Larkinella insperata: one gene and its partner. The protein of the gene in region 1 interacts with the protein of each later gene in a pairwise test. Links are inferred from orthologs where the notes say so. Each region holds a gene or a part of one and is shown on either strand. Other genes may lie near its edges.

Evidence for each region.
Region 2: the proteins of recA (region 1) and dprA interact in binary tests that used the Bacillus subtilis proteins (3 or more experiments, as listed by UniProt). The link is inferred for Larkinella insperata from one-to-one orthologs.

What each region holds. Positions count from the first base shown.
Region 1 is NZ_CP110973.1:3,618,612-3,627,100, forward strand. Bases 3,229-6,173 are described here. They hold recA (recombinase RecA), read left to right. Parts: upstream 3,229-4,138; coding sequence 4,139-5,209; downstream 5,210-6,173. Other genes in these bases: OQ371_RS14535 (lipid A deacylase), read right to left, coding at 3,229-4,034; OQ371_RS14545 (citrate synthase), read right to left, coding at 5,380-6,173. Outside these bases: OQ371_RS14515 (DUF3108 domain-containing protein), read right to left, coding at 1-26; OQ371_RS14520 (aminopeptidase), read right to left, coding at 127-1,170; OQ371_RS14525 (Nal1-like putative serine protease), read left to right, coding at 1,416-2,504; OQ371_RS14530 (hypothetical protein), read left to right, coding at 2,585-2,866; more of OQ371_RS14535, read right to left, coding at 2,871-3,228; more of OQ371_RS14545, read right to left, coding at 6,174-6,666; OQ371_RS14550 (hypothetical protein), read right to left, coding at 7,026-7,442; OQ371_RS14555 (acyltransferase family protein), read right to left, coding at 7,572-8,489. UniProt on the Bacillus subtilis protein: Multifunctional protein involved in homologous recombination, DNA repair and competence.
Region 2 is NZ_CP110973.1:4,769,764-4,778,200, forward strand. Bases 2,831-5,723 are described here. They hold dprA (DNA-processing protein DprA), read left to right. Parts: upstream 2,831-3,670; coding sequence 3,671-4,777; downstream 4,778-5,723. Other genes in these bases: alaS (alanine--tRNA ligase), read right to left, coding at 2,831-3,076; OQ371_RS19390 (MerR family transcriptional regulator), read left to right, coding at 3,182-3,511; OQ371_RS19400 (DUF4394 domain-containing protein), read right to left, coding at 4,830-5,723. Outside these bases: OQ371_RS19380 (hypothetical protein), read left to right, coding at 60-341; more of alaS, read right to left, coding at 422-2,830; more of OQ371_RS19400, read right to left, coding at 5,724-6,410; OQ371_RS19405 (capsule assembly Wzi family protein), read right to left, coding at 6,604-8,079; pyrE (orotate phosphoribosyltransferase), read right to left, coding at 8,090-8,437. UniProt on the Bacillus subtilis protein: Protein that helps load RecA onto ssDNA during transformation. Binds cooperatively to circular ssDNA, is able to bridge different segments of DNA. Favors the loading of RecA onto SsbA- or SsbB-coated ssDNA and formation of RecA-DNA filaments.

The DNA of each region.
Region 1 (8,489 bases):
GACAGGATGAGAATAACTTTTTTCATAATCGCTTGACCCATGGCCCCGCAAAGTTCAGGATTAGAGATAGGTATTTAGTACGATAAACGCTTGAACCGACAAAAAAGCCCGTTCAACTGCTAAAATTTATAAGGACGGGTACGTCTTTTTCAAATACGTCAGGTACTGGTTAAAGTTGCTGTTAAACTTCTCCTCAAATTCGCGCCGGAAACGGTTTTGTTGTTGCCGGTAGGTTTTGTACGCTACGAAGTACGCGTTATTGGGGAGATTCTGTTGCGTAAACCGACGTTTTTTAGGATTCGGTTTTCCGACCGGCGGTCTGGTTTTCAGCGTATCCACGGTTTCCACAATCCGGTCGATCAACTGCCACTTCTTACTCTCCCTGACCCGATTGGGCGTTTGGAGGTTGTAAGTAGCGTACAAACTATCCAGTTTTTGGGTACCGCGCAGAATATGCTCGTCGTATTTTTCGCCGTACTGCTTAGCATCCAGGTAACCCAGCGCTTCCGGTGAGTTGGCACCGTACTTCTGGGTTAAAAATTTCAACGCTCCGTATTCACCGACAAAATCCGCCAGGTTTTCGTTGTATTCCAGGTTATCCTTTACAAACAACGTGCCGTGCGTCAGCTCGTGAATAATTAATTCCGCCAGTTGTCCTTCCGACCGTTTCAGCATTGACGAAAGGATCGGATCGCGGAAAAATCCTAAGGTTGACCAGGCAGATACTTCGTTCAGACGCGTGTCGTAATTCTCCTGTTTCAACGCATTTAACTCCTGGTCGGCGCGGTCCTTTTCGAAGAAACCCTTGTAGGCAAAAGTGCCGATGATCGGAAACCTCCATTCTCTGGCCGCAAGCCGGTATTTCTCCGAAGCAACGACCACCCACAAAATGGGTTGCCCGTGCTGGTCATAAAATGTTGTATAGTTGTTCGAAGGATTAATCCCCAAAGAATCAACCGAATAACGTTTAATTTCCTGAATTAGTTCAATTTTTCGTTTGAGCGAATCTGGAAACGACGCGTCCGCCAGCACCTCTTCAACGGGGCGGGTGTTCCATAAAATCCGGAATTGACCTTTGGCCTGCATCCAGCCGTAACCGATTAGTTCGTGGAACCAGATGCCCAGCACAATACATACGCCCAACAGCGCCAGCAGGATTTTTTTGATCATGAACAAAAATAGACTAGAATAAGCCGCAAACCATAAAACCTGTACCGATACTACGGTGTTCTTAAGAAACTAACGGTGTCTACAAAACCGACATCAATAAGACATTTATCCGGGGAAAAACCCTCTTCGGACGGGTAATTTTCTCTTTCTTTTTTTTGGTATTTCGTATTCCGCTTCACACGAGTAAACGGTTTTTAACGTCGTTGGTGGTCAGCAATGACCCCAAATTCTTAAATTTTAACAGCATGGCTAGCTACAACGAAGTATTGGCAGCGCTGCGGGAATACCGCAACGAACTGGAAGAGCGGGTTCAAACCGAGATCGAATCGCAGTTTGAGGAAGGCAGCACCATCCTGAACGCGTTTTCCGCCAGGGGTGGCGTTTCGGCATTTGCTACACCCTTGTCGAACGTGCACGCTTCCGGCGTTGGTATTCGGATCAGGGGAGGCAAGCCCGTCAAGGATAATTTTGTGTTGAAGGTGTACGTGTTCGACAAGCTGGATCTGGGCGCTAACACGCCCGCCATCACCCGGAGTTTTCAGGGCATTGAAGTCGATGTAGAGCCGTTGCCGATTCAACTGGCGCTGAGCAAAGCCGAAGCCTTGGCCGCCACCACCGTCGACGATCACCGCAGCAAACAGCGGCCCATTGTCGGGGGCGTTTCCATTGCTCCCCTGAACGAATCCTTTGTCGGTACGCTGGGGTGCTTTCTGCAACGGACGGTCAGCGGGTCCAAGCAGGTCTTTGTCCTGAGTAACAACCACGTTCTGGCCGATACCAACCGGCTGACCATCGGAACCGCCGTTGTGCAGCCGGGGCCGGAAGTAGCGCCGACGAGTCCCAACGACGTTTTTGCCGCCCTGAGTGCCTTCATTCCCATTCAGTTTCCCGCCACCCGCATTGATCCGGTGGTGAACGTGTTTGATGCGGCTATTGCCGTGGTGGCCGACGAAAGCCTGATTCGCAAAGGTGCCATTCTGGGGATCGACAAGTACGAACCAAAAGTAGCCGCAGCCGTTCCCGGTATGCGGGTGATCAAATCCGGACGAACCACCGGCGTTACTACCGGCATTGTCACGGCGACCCGCGTCAACGGCGTGCAAATCAACTACGGAACCCGCACATCCCCACGGATCGCGACGTTCAACGATACCGTTGAAATTGTGAGCGAAGACGAAAGCAAACCGTTCAGTATGCCCGGCGATTCGGGATCGGTGATTCTGGACGTGGATACCGGCCGGCCCGTGGCGCTTCTGTTTGCAGGAGATGGCCGGACGACCACCGCCTGCGATTTTGGTGGTGTGTGCCGGCAGTTTCAGGCTTTTCCAATTTAAGCGGAAGTTTGGACGAAGGTTGCAGAAACCACCAGCCGCTTGTACCTTAGTAAATACAACTTGTATTTAACCAGCTAGTTATGGATCAGATCGTTCACATTCCGGGCCGCCCCAAAACCGAGCAACCGCCCAATCTGGGAGATTTAGCCGCTTCAGTGCATCTGCATCATCCGCAGGTGATCCGGAGCGGAGTGACGACGACCCAGGAGGGCGAGTGGGCGATTCTGGCCGTGGTCGAAAAAAACACGCCAGTGCCCATCCGTACCATAGAACGGGAGTGTCTGGGCTTTCCGGTGATCTACCAGGAGGATTCGGGCCGGGTGCCGGTGGCCCGACCGGCCTATCCCGGATCAGGTGAGTAAGCGTTTACCGGCCAAACCAGATGTAAACTCCTTCCGAATGCTCAAATAGGTGATTCGCCAGATCATAGTGCGGTTCGAACCGGACGGTCACCCCCAGGCCGTCCGTTATTTTTACATCCTTCAGAAACCGAGCGATCAACAGCCGCCGGTGAGGCTCCCGGTAGGTGCTGTTGTACCGGCGCGTGTAACTCTGGTAAAGATCTCCGCCCAGGTCAGCCCGGTAGAGGTTGCCGTTCCAGTAGCTAAGCAAAACCGTGACGGGCTTCAGATGGACGGTCAGGTTGGGGTAAAGAGCCCCACCGGAAGACGGTTTGTCAGCGTTTTCGGAGTAGCCCACCAGGTAAGTGTCCAGTCGGGCGGAACGGACCAATCCAGGTGTCGGATTCTGCCACGTCAGGCTCAGGCTCCCGGCGGCATTCAACGCCGTCCGGACGGGCAGCGGGCTGCTGATGTTCTGACCGCCCGCGTGAAAGGCGGTGACCTGTACGGGGATGGAAAGGCTCCACGCCTGACCTGGATCGCAGATCCGTTGTTTGAAGGACAGGCCACCCCAGAAGTGCTCCTGACGCGCGTAACCGGGCAGCGTGTTCTGGAGGTAACTTATCCAGAAATCGAAGAACGTGCGCTTGGTTTGGTGATTGATTTGCAGCCCGTTCTCGATGCGTTGCTGGAGTAGCCGTTCGAAATTGTACAGCGGCTCGATCAGCCTGTGACCCACCGATCCTTCCAGCGTCCCAAAAAGGTAGTTCCAGTTGCGGTGCCGGAACTTGATGGTGAACGTTGGCGCCAGCTGCGTAATGCGGTCCTGTCCGAAGTCTTTTTTAACGTAAACGCCCGCTTCCAGCACAACGTTTGGGGCCGGTTGGCAGGCGACGCGCGGGTTAAACTGGTACCCAAATAATGTGTAGCCGTCAGCGATGGGACCGAAGTATTCATTGTTCCGGACAAACCCCAGGCCGTTGAATCGGAATTGCCATTTTTGGGCACTATCCAGAGACGCCCGCTGTTCCAGTGCCTGATTGGGTAATTGAGCGGAACTTGTGTGTGAGATAAAATATAGATAGCATATAAATATGGTATATGTTTGCCGGTAGTGGTATCGGACGTTGCAGGACTGTTTGATATGTGTTATCTTTAAGCGGGCAATAATGGGCAAAATACGCTTCATGTATTACTGATTATTTTACAAGCTGCACTTGCAATTTTGTCCGAAAAATGCTAATTTTATAAGGTTAAACATACTAAAAATCAATTTTTGCGTAAACACATCACATGGCACAAGCACCTGCTAGTACGGCTAATGACAGCAAACTGAAAGCCCTGCAAACGACCATCGAAAAGTTGGATAAAGCCTACGGAAAAGGAACCGTAATGCGTCTGAGCGAGAGCAAAGTCGTTGATGTTCCGGTTATTTCGACGGGTTCGCTGGGGCTGGATCTGGCGTTGGGAATCGGCGGTGTTCCGCGCGGCCGGGTCGTTGAAATCTACGGACCGGAATCGTCGGGGAAAACGACGTTGACGATGCACTGCATCGCCGAAGCGCAGAAGAATGGCGGCCTGGCTGCCTTTATTGACGCCGAACACGCTTTTGATCGCGTCTATGCCGAGAAGCTAGGAATCGATACGAAAAATTTATTAATCTCTCAACCCGACAACGGTGAGCAGGCACTCGAAATCGCTGAGCACCTGATTAGCTCCGGTGCCATCGACATTATCGTCATTGACTCCGTTGCCGCTCTGGTTCCGAAAGCCGAACTGGAAGGCGATATGGGCGAGAGTAAGATGGGTCTGCAAGCCCGGTTGATGTCGCAAGCCCTGCGGAAACTGACGGGGGTAATCAATAAAACGGGTTGCTGCTGCATCTTTATCAACCAGTTGCGTGAAAAAATCGGCGTTATGTTCGGAAATCCCGAAACAACGACCGGTGGTAACGCCCTGAAGTTTTATTCTTCCGTTCGGTTGGACATTCGCCGGATCGGACAAATCAAAGACGGTGACGATATCCTGGGGAACCGCACGAAAGTGAAAGTGGTTAAGAATAAGTTAGCCGCTCCGTTCAAAGTAATTGAATTCGACATCATGTACGGTCAGGGCATCTCGAAAGTGGGTGAAGTCCTTGATCTGGCTGTTGAACTCGATATCGTGAAGAAATCAGGTTCCTGGTTCTCGTACGATGGAAACCGGCTTTCACAAGGCCGCGATGCGGTTAAAAACCTGCTGCTGGACAATCCTGAATTGATGGCCGAACTGGAAGCCAAAATCCGGGCGCAGGTTAACAGCGACGAAGGTGCTCTGGTGGATGCTTCTGGTAACGCAGCAGAGGACGAAGATTCACTGGACTAAGCTGTTTCGCAGTGCGTTGCTTTGAAAAATTGAAGCGGAGTGTTTTAATTATTGTTTGACAAATGAAGAGGTGGTTGGCTGTTGCTGACCACCTCTTTTTTGCTTTACAGGCTAGCCCTAAACACAAAACCCGACCAGAGCCGGGTTTTGTGTTTAGGGTATCGTATGATTTAACGATCCGCCAGCGCTTTGAATTCCCGCAGCGTGGCACCGGTGTAAATCTGACGCGGACGACCGATCGGTTCTTTCTGTTCGCGCATTTCTTTCCACTGCGCAATCCAGCCCGGCAGACGGCCGATGGCAAACATCACCGTAAACATATTCGTCGGGATTCCCAGCGCGCGGTAGATGATACCCGAATAAAAGTCAACGTTCGGGTACAGCTTACGCGATACGAAGTATTCGTCGCTCAGAGCGGCTTCTTCCAGCCCTTTGGCGATTTCCAGAACCGGGTCGTTAACGCCCAGTTTGCCCAGTACGTCGTCGGCGGCTTTTTTGATGATTTTGGCGCGCGGGTCGAAATTTTTGTAAACGCGGTGACCAAACCCAAACAGCCGGAAGCCGGTTGTCTTGGCGTTTTTAGCCATATCAATGTATTTGGCAACATCACCACCGTTCTCCTTGATCTCTTCCAGCATTTCAATTACCTCCTGGTTGGCACCACCGTGCAACGGTCCCCAGAGGGCGTTGATACCAGCCGAAATCGAAGAATAAATGTTGGCCCGGGACGATCCCACCAGCCGAACTGTTGAGGTCGAGCAGTTTTGCTCGTGGTCGGCGTGCAGAATCAGCAGTTTGTTCAGGGCGCTGGAAACCACCGGATCGGTTTGGTATTCTTCAACCGGCAGCGCAAACATCATCTGCAGGAAATTCGAGCAGTAATCGAGTTGGTTTTTGGGGTAATTGACCGGGTGACCCTGCGATTTTTTGTACGACCAGGTGGCAATGGTCGGAATTTTTGCCAGCAAGCGGATGATGTGCAATTCGGTCTGATCCGGTGCTTTTTCATCGTACGAATCCGGGTAGAATGCGCTCAGGGCGCTAACCAGCGACGACAGCACGCCCATCGGGTGCGCGTTGTTGGGGAAGCCTTCAAAAATCTTCCGCATGTCTTCGTTGACCATCGTATGACGCCGGATGCGGTCTTCAAAGGCATTGTATTGTTCCTGCGTTGGCAGTTCGCCGTAGATCAGCAGGTAAGCTACTTCCAGAAAGCTGGCTTTTGCGGCCAGATCTTCAATTGAATAACCCCGGTAATGCAAAATGCCCTCTTCACCATCCAGAAATGTAATTGCACTCTGGGTGGCACCGGTATTTTTATATCCTCTGTCTAAGGTGACATAGCCCGTCTGGTCGCGGAGATTGGAAATGTCAATGGCTTTTTCGTTTTCACTACCAACAACAACTGGAAATTGATAGGTTTTACCATCGACAGATAATTCGGCTGTGTTTGACATACGTATTCGGGGTAGAGTAAATCGGTTATGGTAAATTGGAATAATTAGGTTGGCACTCCATCGTATCGATACCTGCAAAATGTGAAAGGTACCCAGGGCATACTCACCGCAACGGTAGACTCCGCGCCGGGCGAAATTAGCCAAAAACTAGTAACGACACATGATTACTTTGGTAAAAACGTAAGGAAAGTCCAAAATCTACTTGTTTAACCCAAAATCAAGGGCATTAGTTGCTGCTATACCGGAATGATTGGTCGGTTCCTGCTCCCATTCCTCGCATACGGTTTCACCGTCAAAAATGCGATCGAATTGATGCCGCCGGGTATCGGGGACAAAAGCCCGGAATGGCGCGGTCCGCATTAGCGCTTGGTCCGCTTCGTCGTGAGCACATCGTACGACGTTTTCCCGAAAACAATCGCCATAATGACAGGCAGCAGGACCGCGCCGGTTTTGAATCCGGAACCCGTAAATTGATAGGTGCCGGACGAAAACTGGGTGTAGGTCTGAAAAACAAGGAAGAGGCAAAAGACAAATAAGCCGACTGCCAGCACCACCGCTACGGGACCACTTAATACCCGCTTTATAACGAGGCTGATAACCAGGGCCGCCACTACCGTTGCTGCCACCGTTGCCATGGCTTTGGGCAGGGTTTCGAGGTAATCGTGGTCGTACCAGAAAATACCGATTCGACCGATGAGATTGGGGTGGGCAAGTAGCCAGCCATCAACGAGGATCAGAATAAATAGAACGAGGTAATAAAATAGGTTGTTGCGCATTTGGAAATAGGGATTGTAAAAATCAAAAGCCAATCTACGGCAGTTTTGGCGAATAAAAAAAGCCCCATTTGGGGCTTCGGGGCAGAAATACGCAGTGCGACGGTTTCGATCAAGTCAGGGGAGGAGGAGTTAGGATGCGGGCTGCGGCTGACTGGCGGGTACTTGAAGCCGGTACCGTTTATCGGGGCTGTACTGGGCGGTGGTAGGTCCGGATAGCCGGTTCTGAAGCCAGCGAAGAATCGGTTTTTCAGCGTGCTGATGCAGTTGCCAGCTTGCCCAGCACAACAGGCCAACCAGCAGGAGATTGGCCGGAAGAACATAGGGCACCAGGTGCAGCATGAGCAGGGCGTGCGTCATCACCATGAAAGCGGGAACGTGAATCAGATACAGAATGTAGGAGGCATCGCCCTGCTTGAGCAGCCAGGCCGGGCAGAAGGTCCGTCCGGCGATTTCTCTTTGAACAACGCTCAACAGCAGTATCGTGGTCGGTACCCCAAAGCCCCAAACCCGCAGCCAGGCGTCGGAAGGCTTAACGAATTCGCCCGTCAGCAGAAAAATAAACAGAGCCACTCCCAGCACGATCGGCGGAATCCGGAACGAGTACCGACGAACCAGCCAGTAGGCCACGATTCCCAAACCGAATTCCAGGTTAAACGGGCTAAACAGAAAATACTGCAACCACCCGAAGTGGGGGATGCCCGCCCAGTTCACCAGGCTGGTGTAGAGGGTTGCCGCCAGAACGAAAGCCGGCAAAATCAGCAGCGTTCGGGAAATAATGACCAGCCCAAACAAACCGTAAAAATAGAGTTCGAAGCTCAACGACCAGGTAACGGGCAGGGGACTGTCGTGGGCGGGGATGAGCGTCAGTGTTTTCAGGAGATCGACCGGATCAAAAGAGTACGGGAGCCACTGCAATGAGGGCGCAACCTGCCTGATTCCGATTAGCGCGATACCGGCCAAAATAACAACCGGCCAGTAAATGGCGTAGATTCGTCCCAGGCGCTTTTTCAGATACGGCAGGAACTGCTCCGGGCGGTTGATTTTTGA
Region 2 (8,437 bases), 1.2 Mb from region 1 along the record:
CAACCGGACCGGCAACTTTTACGAATCCTGCTGGTTATATAAAGAAAATCACACCTTGTATGGAAAGAATGTTCATTGTACGCGCCGTTGGAGTTGATGAATTCGGCGTAGAAACGCCCACCACGATTCCCATGAAGTTGGCCGAAGAGCCGGAAGCTGAACTGATCGTTGAGGATCTGGACACCCAGTATCCACACCTGAAACACCGGGTGGTTGAAATTGAAGAACTCAAAACACCCGGGCAGGTGGAGGATTGGCAGAACTCGTATCTGGGAACGGTATTCGGATCGGAACACCAGGAGGGAGATCAGGACGGGAAAAGCAATACCCCCGCTATTTGACCCTGAATGGGATAGAGTTGGTTTATAGTGACCTCGGAGTCACCACCGTCAGTCACTATAAACCCGACCTCAAACGCTTTTTATTGCAGCAATTCCCGGCCTTTGGCCAGCGCCCGGTCGAGGCCGCTGGCATCCGAGCCGCCCGCCGTGGCAAAGAACGGTTGGCCACCGCCACCGCCCCGGATTTCTTTCGCCAGTTCTTTCACCAGGTTTCCGGCATGGAGGTTCTTGTCCTTAATCAATTCCTCCGGCAGCATCACGGCCAGTTGCGGTTTGCCGTTGATGTCGGAACCCAGCACCACCGCGAGCTTGTCCACTTTGGCTTTCAGATCGTAGGCCAGTTGTTTCAGCGCATCGGCCGATGGCACTTCCACGCGTTCGATGATCACAAAATGGCCGTTGCTGGCGTGAACTTTGGTCAGCAGATCGGTCTTCACCTGCTGCAATTTCTCGGCTTCCAGTGCTTCAATTTTCTTTTGCAGCTGGCCGCGTTCGTCCAGCAGGCTCTGCACGGCTTTCAGCACGTCTTTCGGTGCTTTCAGCAATTCCTTCAACTGGTCGAGTGTGGCCTGCTGTTCGTTCAGGAGCGCCAGGGCCCGCTCAGCCGTAACGGCTTCAATCCGGCGAACGCCCGTTGAAACTGAACCTTCCGACGTAAACTTGAAAAGGCCAATCTGCCCCGTCGCCGGAACGTGCGTACCCCCGCAAAGCTCAACCGAGTAGCCGGGATCAAACGTGATGACCCGGACAAAATCGCCGTATTTTTCACCGAACAAGGCCATGGCGCCCAGTCCTTTGGCTTCTTCGATGGGGACGTTACGGCGTTCGTCGAGCGGAATGTTCTCCCGGATTTTCTCGTTGACAATCCGCTCCACTTCCGCCAGTTCCTCGTCGGTTACTTTGGTAAAGTGGGAAAAATCAAACCGCAGCGCATCCGGACCGACGTACGAGCCTTTCTGCGCCACGTGTTTGCCCAGTACATCCCGCAGGGCCGCGTGCAGCAGGTGAGTGGCCGAGTGGTTATCGGAAATGGCGGTGCGCCGGTCGGCATCCACTTTCGCCAGAACGTTCGCGTGATTATCCAGCACATCTTCCAGGTCCTTGTCGTTGGAAACGTGGATGATCAGGTCGTTTTCTTTCCTGGTATCCGCAATGCGCACTAGGACTTTTTCGTCGCCAACGTGCACTTCCAGCACGCCAGTGTCGCCAATCTGGCCCCCCGATTCGGCGTAGAACGGGGTCCGATCCAGCACGATCTGGTACTGAGTGCCCTGTTTGTTCTGCACTTTCCGGTATTTGGCAATCCGCGCTTCGGCCTGCACCTGATCGTAGCCCAGGAATTCAACACCGTCGATGTCGTGGAGTTCGGTCCAGTCGCCGGTGGAGGAAGACGCATCTTTCCGCGACCGCTCTTTCTGCTGCTGAAGGGCTTTCTGGAAACCGGCTTCATCAATTGAAAAGCCTTTTTCGCGGGCAATCAATGCCGTTAAGTCCACCGGGAAACCGAAGGTGTCGTTGAGTTCAAAAACCGTTTCCCCGTCGATGGTTTGCTGGCCTTTTTCGGTCAGTTCCGCCGTAATTTTGTCCAGCAGTTTCAGGCCGTTTTCCAGTGTGCGCAGGAAAGCTGCTTCTTCTTCGCGAATGACCGTGGCCACAAAATCGCGCTGGGCGTTCAGTTCCGGGAAGACATCGGCAAACTGCATTGCCAGCGTCGGCACGAGTTTGGTCAGGAACGGTTCGGTAAAGCCGAGGTACGAATAGCCGTAGCGAACGGCCCGGCGCAGAATCCGGCGGATGACGTAACCCGCCCGCGCATTTGAGGGAATCAGGCCGTCGGCAATGGCGAACGAAACCGCCCGGATGTGGTCGGCAATCACGCGCATGGCCACGTCCGGATATTCGCGCTGTGAACCTTTATAGGTGATACCCGACAGCTCTTCGATCACCCGGATCGTGTGCGTAAATACGTCGGTGTCGTAGTTGGAGAGTTTGCTCTGGATGGCCATGCAAAGCCGTTCGAAACCCATCCCGGTATCGACGTGCCGGGCGGGCAGCGGTTCCAGCGAACCGTCGGCCTTGCGGTTAAACTGCATAAAGACGAGGTTCCAGATTTCGACCACCTGCGGGTGATCGGCGTTGACCAGTTCCTTGCCGGGTTTCTGATCGATGTCGGCCTGCGGGCGCAGATCGACGTGAATTTCGGAGCACGGACCGCACGGACCCGTATCGCCCATTTCCCAGAAGTTGTCTTTTTTATTGCCGAGAATGATGCGGTCTTCGCCCACGATCGGTTTCCACAAATCCCAGGCTTCCTGGTCGAAGGGAACGTTGTCTTTCTCGTCGCCCTGAAAAACCGACACATACAGACGGTCTTTCGGCAGTTTATACACGTCCGTCAGCAGTTCCCAGGCCCAGGTAATGGCTTCCTTCTTGAAATAATCGCCAAACGACCAGTTGCCGAGCATCTCGAACATCGTGTGGTGGTAGGTGTCGAAACCCACATCCTCGAGGTCGTTGTGCTTGCCCGAAACCCGCAGGCATTTCTGCGTATCGGCCACGCGCTTGGCCGGAGGGGTTCCGTTGCCCAGGAAAAAATCTTTAAATTGGGCCATTCCCGAGTTGTTGAACATCAGCGTGGGGTCGTTTTTGGCAACCAGGGGCGCGGAGGGCACAATCAGGTGGTCTTTACTGCGAAAGAAGTCTAGAAAATGCTGGCGAATTTCGGAAGAAGTCATGGTACCTTTGGGGCCGTCTGTACCAATCGGACGACGACGGATTGAATTGTTTTGCAAATTTACGGAAAACTTGTGTTTCTTCCGGGCAGATCGGAAGTTTGTTCTATGGAGGAGTTAACCAAACGGTACTATGGCATCCGGGAAGTGGCCGACATGCTGGATGTGAACATTTCGAAACTGCGGTTTTACGAAAAGGAATTCCCTTCGCTCAAACCCCGGAAAAACCGCGCCGGTGACCGAATTTATACCAAAGATGACATCGAACACCTGCGGGAAATTCTGGAGCTGGTGGAAGAAAAAAAACTGACGCTGGAGGGCGCCCGCCAGCACCTGAAAAGCCGTAATTCCCGCCAGACGGAGATCAAGCAAATGATCAGCCGGTTGCGGGAAATCCGCAAGTTCCTGGTCGAAACGCGGGATCAACTGGAAGGCTAACGAAGAAGTTGCGTTTGCCCGCTCCAGTTGGCTTATCAGCAAAGGCCGGTTTTCGAACTCCGACCCGGCTGGACCAAAGCCGGAACACACAAATTTTATAGGTCTCTCCGTTACTCCGGCACCCGGTCCGCGTCTTGATAGAAACCAGTTGCTTACCGAGTGAATCTCCCTGAATTATTCTATCAGTCGGCGTTAACGTCCGTGCCCGGCGTGGGTGGCGTTCTGATTCGTCAGTTAATGAGTTATTGCGGCTCGGCGTCAGAAGTATTTCGGTCGTCGGTGGCCCGGCTTGTCAAAATACCCGGAATTGGAGATGTGACGGCGCGGGCGATCCTGCATCCCGAGGTGTTGCGGGAGACCGAACGGGTGCAGCAGCGGTGCGAAAAACTGGGCGTTCAGCAACTCTTCTACACGGATTCTCAGTATCCGGCCCGGCTCAAAGCGCTCTACGATGCCCCGCCGATGCTGTACTGGCAGGGGCCCGCCGATCTGAACACCGACCGAACCATTGGCATCGTGGGAACCCGTCAGGCCACGGACTACGGTCGCCGGATCACCGAAGAACTGGTTCAGAACCTGCAATCTTACCGCCCGATCGTTATCAGCGGTTTAGCATACGGAATTGACATTGTGGCCCACCGCGCCAGTCTGGTCAGTGGTCTGCCCACCATCGGTGTCATGGCCAGCGGTCTGGATATAATCTACCCGCACGTTCACGCGAAAACGGGGCAGGAAATGCTCCGGATGGGCGGCCTGCTGACCGAAAATCGGCCGGGAGTGAAGCCCGATCCCCGGTTGTTTCCGGCCCGCAACCGGATTATCGCGGGTCTGAGCGACGTGGTGATCGTGGTGGAAGCTGCGGCCAAAGGGGGTGCCCTGATCACCGCCGAGTACGCCAACAATTACCACCGGGAGGTGTTTGCCGTGCCGGGTCATCTGAATCAGACGTTCTCGCAGGGGTGCAACAAATTGATTCGGGAGAACAAAGCCCAGATTTACACCAGGCCGGAGGATATTGTGGAAGCGCTGAACTGGGATCAGACGGCTGGTAAAACCGCGCCAGCAGAAAAAACGCTGCTGGCGCTGGAGTTTACCGAAGAAGAAAGTCAGATTTTGGCGCTTTTCCGGCAACAGGCCGATTGGCACATCGACGAACTCAGTTGGCGCAGTCAGGTTCCGGTTAGTAAACTGTCGTCGCTGCTGCTGAATCTGGAGTTCAAAGGAATTATCCGAAGTCTACCGGGAAAGAAATTTCAGTTGAATTAGTCCGTACCGGCAAACCGGCGGGTGTTTCCGTCGAGTCTGCCGGTACGTCAGGTTAAAAACCTAAGCCAATCGCAAAACCGCGCACCGTAGTCGGGAATTGACCCATGTTGGTCAGTGCTCCGCTGTTGAGGTCGATGTGGTAGAGGTTGGTGGTTGTCCCGCTCGTCAGCAGGGCATAGCCTTTGTTGCTGCGCCCTCCAATATCGAAACCGTTTGTAGCCGTAATGGTGATGCCCAGCGGACTCCCCCCGACCACCGTTCCGGCGTTGGGCGGAATCTGGCGGTACAAACGGTTGGAGTAATCGTCGAGATCGTACAGTACCGTGGTGGTCGCGCCCTGGTAATTGTTCGTGTACGCAGCCGCCCGCACCGACGGTTTATCGACGGCATTCGGCCCGTAGTTGAGGGTGCCATCCACCGCCACTTCGCCCGTAACGGGGTTGATGCGCAGGTTTTGTCCGGAATTGCTGATGACCCGGATGCGGTCAACGGTCGGGTTAAAATCAAAACCGTAATCGCTGCCAGTCAGGGTCGGGGTAAAAGCACCCATGCCAATGACGTTAGCCTGAGCGTTGGTGGTTCCGGCCGGATAGGTGATCGCGTAAATACGGCTGGAGTTGCCCAGAGCGTACAACTGCCCCGTAGCCGGGCGCATGTCGATGCCGCGGATGGTTTCGCCCGGTTGCAAACCGGTGATGGTCCGGAGGGTCGGGTTGATGTCCCAGGGATTGAAGATCAGCAGGTTGTTGCCACTGACAGCGTACGCAACGGGATCGGTCGGAATGGCCAGGCCAAGGTACGACTTGGTGCCCAAATCGCTTAGTTTCTGGAGGTTTCCATTGGTCAGGTTGACGTGGCCCAACTCCGACTGATCGCCCACCCGGTAGACGAGCAACGCGTGCTTATTGTCGGACGAAATATCAAAACCGGCGGTGCTGGCGATGTCTTTGCCCAGCGGCCCTACTTCCACCAGCGTACCGTTGTTGGGCGGGTTCTGGAGGTACAGGCGGTCGGAAGCCGGATCGACGTCGTACAGCGCGGTGCTGCTGGAAACGCCCCGGCTGTTGGTGTAGGCAACTGCCGAGATGGCCGGGTTGGTGCCGCCGTTAATTGCCCCATCCTGGCCCCCGGGCTGAAGCAGGCCGGTGTTCGGGTTCAGGCGCAGGTTCAGACCGGTGCTGGTTACAACCCGAATCAGATCGACAGTGGGGTTGAAATCAAACCCGACGGCGTCGCTGTTCAGTCCGGGGCTGAATGGCTCACTGCTCACTGCCCGGGCGGTGCCAAATTCCTGGTCGATAACGTAAATGCGGCTGCTGCTGCCCAGACCGTAGAGCTGGCCGGTAGCGGGCCGGAAGTCGATGGCCAGAATTTTTTCGCCCGGCTGTAACCCCGTGATTTCGGTATCCGACAAATTGCCCATCGGGTTGGCGATGCTCTTCTTGTTCAAATGGTTGTCGTCCGTCAGAACAAAAAACTGAAGTTCCGTTGCACTTTCCCGCGCCCCGCTGTGTCGCTTAGCCGCTGATTGGAGGGGCTCCTCCGGGTTGGTACATGCGTTTAGGCCCACCAGGAGGGCAACCGCCCACGCGCCCGCGGCCGTACGGAACCGATTGTTCGCAATCGTAGTCATGTTTCAAAATAGTTTGAATGGTTGAATAGATAGGATTCAACAGGTTTACGAACGAAGTGGGGCCTTTAGATTTGCAGAAAACAAAAATCCTAGGGTGCGGAACCGATGAAAAAATGCAATAACTTACTAATTAGTAAGTTAAGTAGTGTTGGTTCAACAAAAAATAAACGGGAATGCAGGAGAAGGGGATTTCTTACCAGTTCTTTTTAATGGACAAGAATCCGCCGGTCTGCCTTGGGTAAAGCTCGCCCTGATCGTAGGCCAGGCTCACCGCCAGCGTGGTATGGTTCAGGTGGGAAAAGGAGTACTGAGCGGAGAGAAGCGCGGAAAACTGCTCGAAGGGCGGAGAATAAGGCTCATTGAAGGTGCCATAATTGCGGCTGAACGACGCCCGGGCGCTAAGCTGAACCTGGTGAGCAGCGGCTTCCAGCCCCAGATACCAGACATTGACACGGTTATTGGGGAAAAAACCACCTCCAATGTACTCGCGGACCCGGGCGGTATAGTCGGCGCGGGGGGCAATGAAGGGCGTGCCGATGGTGCGGCTGAAGTACGACCAGCCTTCCCGGTATTGGCCGTGGTTGAAATAATTGTCGGCACCCTGATACTGCGCGGTCTGGTCGAATACCGGGCCGCTCTGGTTGGTGGTCGACAGCCATTCCACGACGGCAGCTTTCCAGCGGAACCGGCGGGCTGGCCCGACCGTCCGATTGCGCACCCGCAGGCCCCACAAACCGTCCGGAAAATTAATCAGGACCACCCCGCTGGCATCCTCGTACAGATGCTGGTAGTAGAACAGCGTATTCAGGCGGGGGCTGATCCACTCAACAGCGTAGTCGATGGAGCCGATATGGTTGCCCACACGGTTTTCGCCATCAAATGTCGTCTGCTGGTTGTTGACCAGGTCTTTGGGGTAGCGTCCCAGTACGAGGGAAACGTAGTCCTGAAAGGAGGAGGGCAACCGGCCGTAGACCGCAAACGGACTGCTGAGCAGGTAATCGGCATACCCCCCCCACTGCACCTGGTGATTCAGCCCGGCGTAGATTTTGAAGGGCCAGTGCGGTTTCCCGAACCGGCCATAAATGTATTTCTGGTGAAAAAGAGCTCCCTGGATGTACGGCGCGTTGAACCAGCCGTGGGCGTACCCCACCCGGAACGCCAGAATTTTTTTCAGAAAGCCGCCAATCGGTACGAAGTTGGGCGTTTGCAGTTGCACCTTCGGGATGGGCAGCGCGTTTCCCGACCAAATTACAAAGCCGGAACTGAGCGTGGAGTCGCCAATGCCGTACAGTTCGCGACGGCGGCCCGCCCAGAGCTCAACCTGTCCATAGCGGACTTTGGCGTATAATTCGGGAAGCCAGAACTGCTTCGTAGCGCCCGCGTTGACCACGCCGTATGCCCCGGCGCCCCAGTCAAAACGGCGTTGCCGGGTGGCATTCGAATCCGTCTGGTACTCGCGCCGGATCCCGCCCCGCAGGGTGGCAAACGGCCCTTGCAGCGGTACAATGCCGTACTGGTTGGCCCGGAGCCAGAAGGGGAGCTGGTCGGCCGACGAAGCCATGCCGCCAAGTTCCAGGTCCGCCGTAACGGCTCCCAGGCTAGTCGCCGTTTGGGCCCAGCCGGTAGCCATCCCCAGCCATGCCCATACCAGAATGCAAAGCCGTTTCATCGGCTTGCGGCTATTGGTTCCATTCCGACGGATTTTGGCGCCATGCAGCCAATGAACTCATCGCTTCCGCGGCAATGTAGTCCAGTTTCTGGGCTTGATTCAGGAGCGTTTCGTAATCACTCAGGCACACCAGTTTCACGTCTTTGTCGGCGAAATTTTGTGCCGCAAGTGGGAAGCCGTACGTAAAAATGGCTGCCATGCCCAGCACTTCGGTGCCGGATTGCCGCAGCACATCCACCACTTTCAGCGAGCTGCCCCCCGTCGAAATGAGGTCTTCCAGCACGACCACGCGCTGACCGGCTTCCAGACGGCCTTCGATCTGGTTGCCCATGCCGTGTTTTTTGGGTTCGGGGCGCAC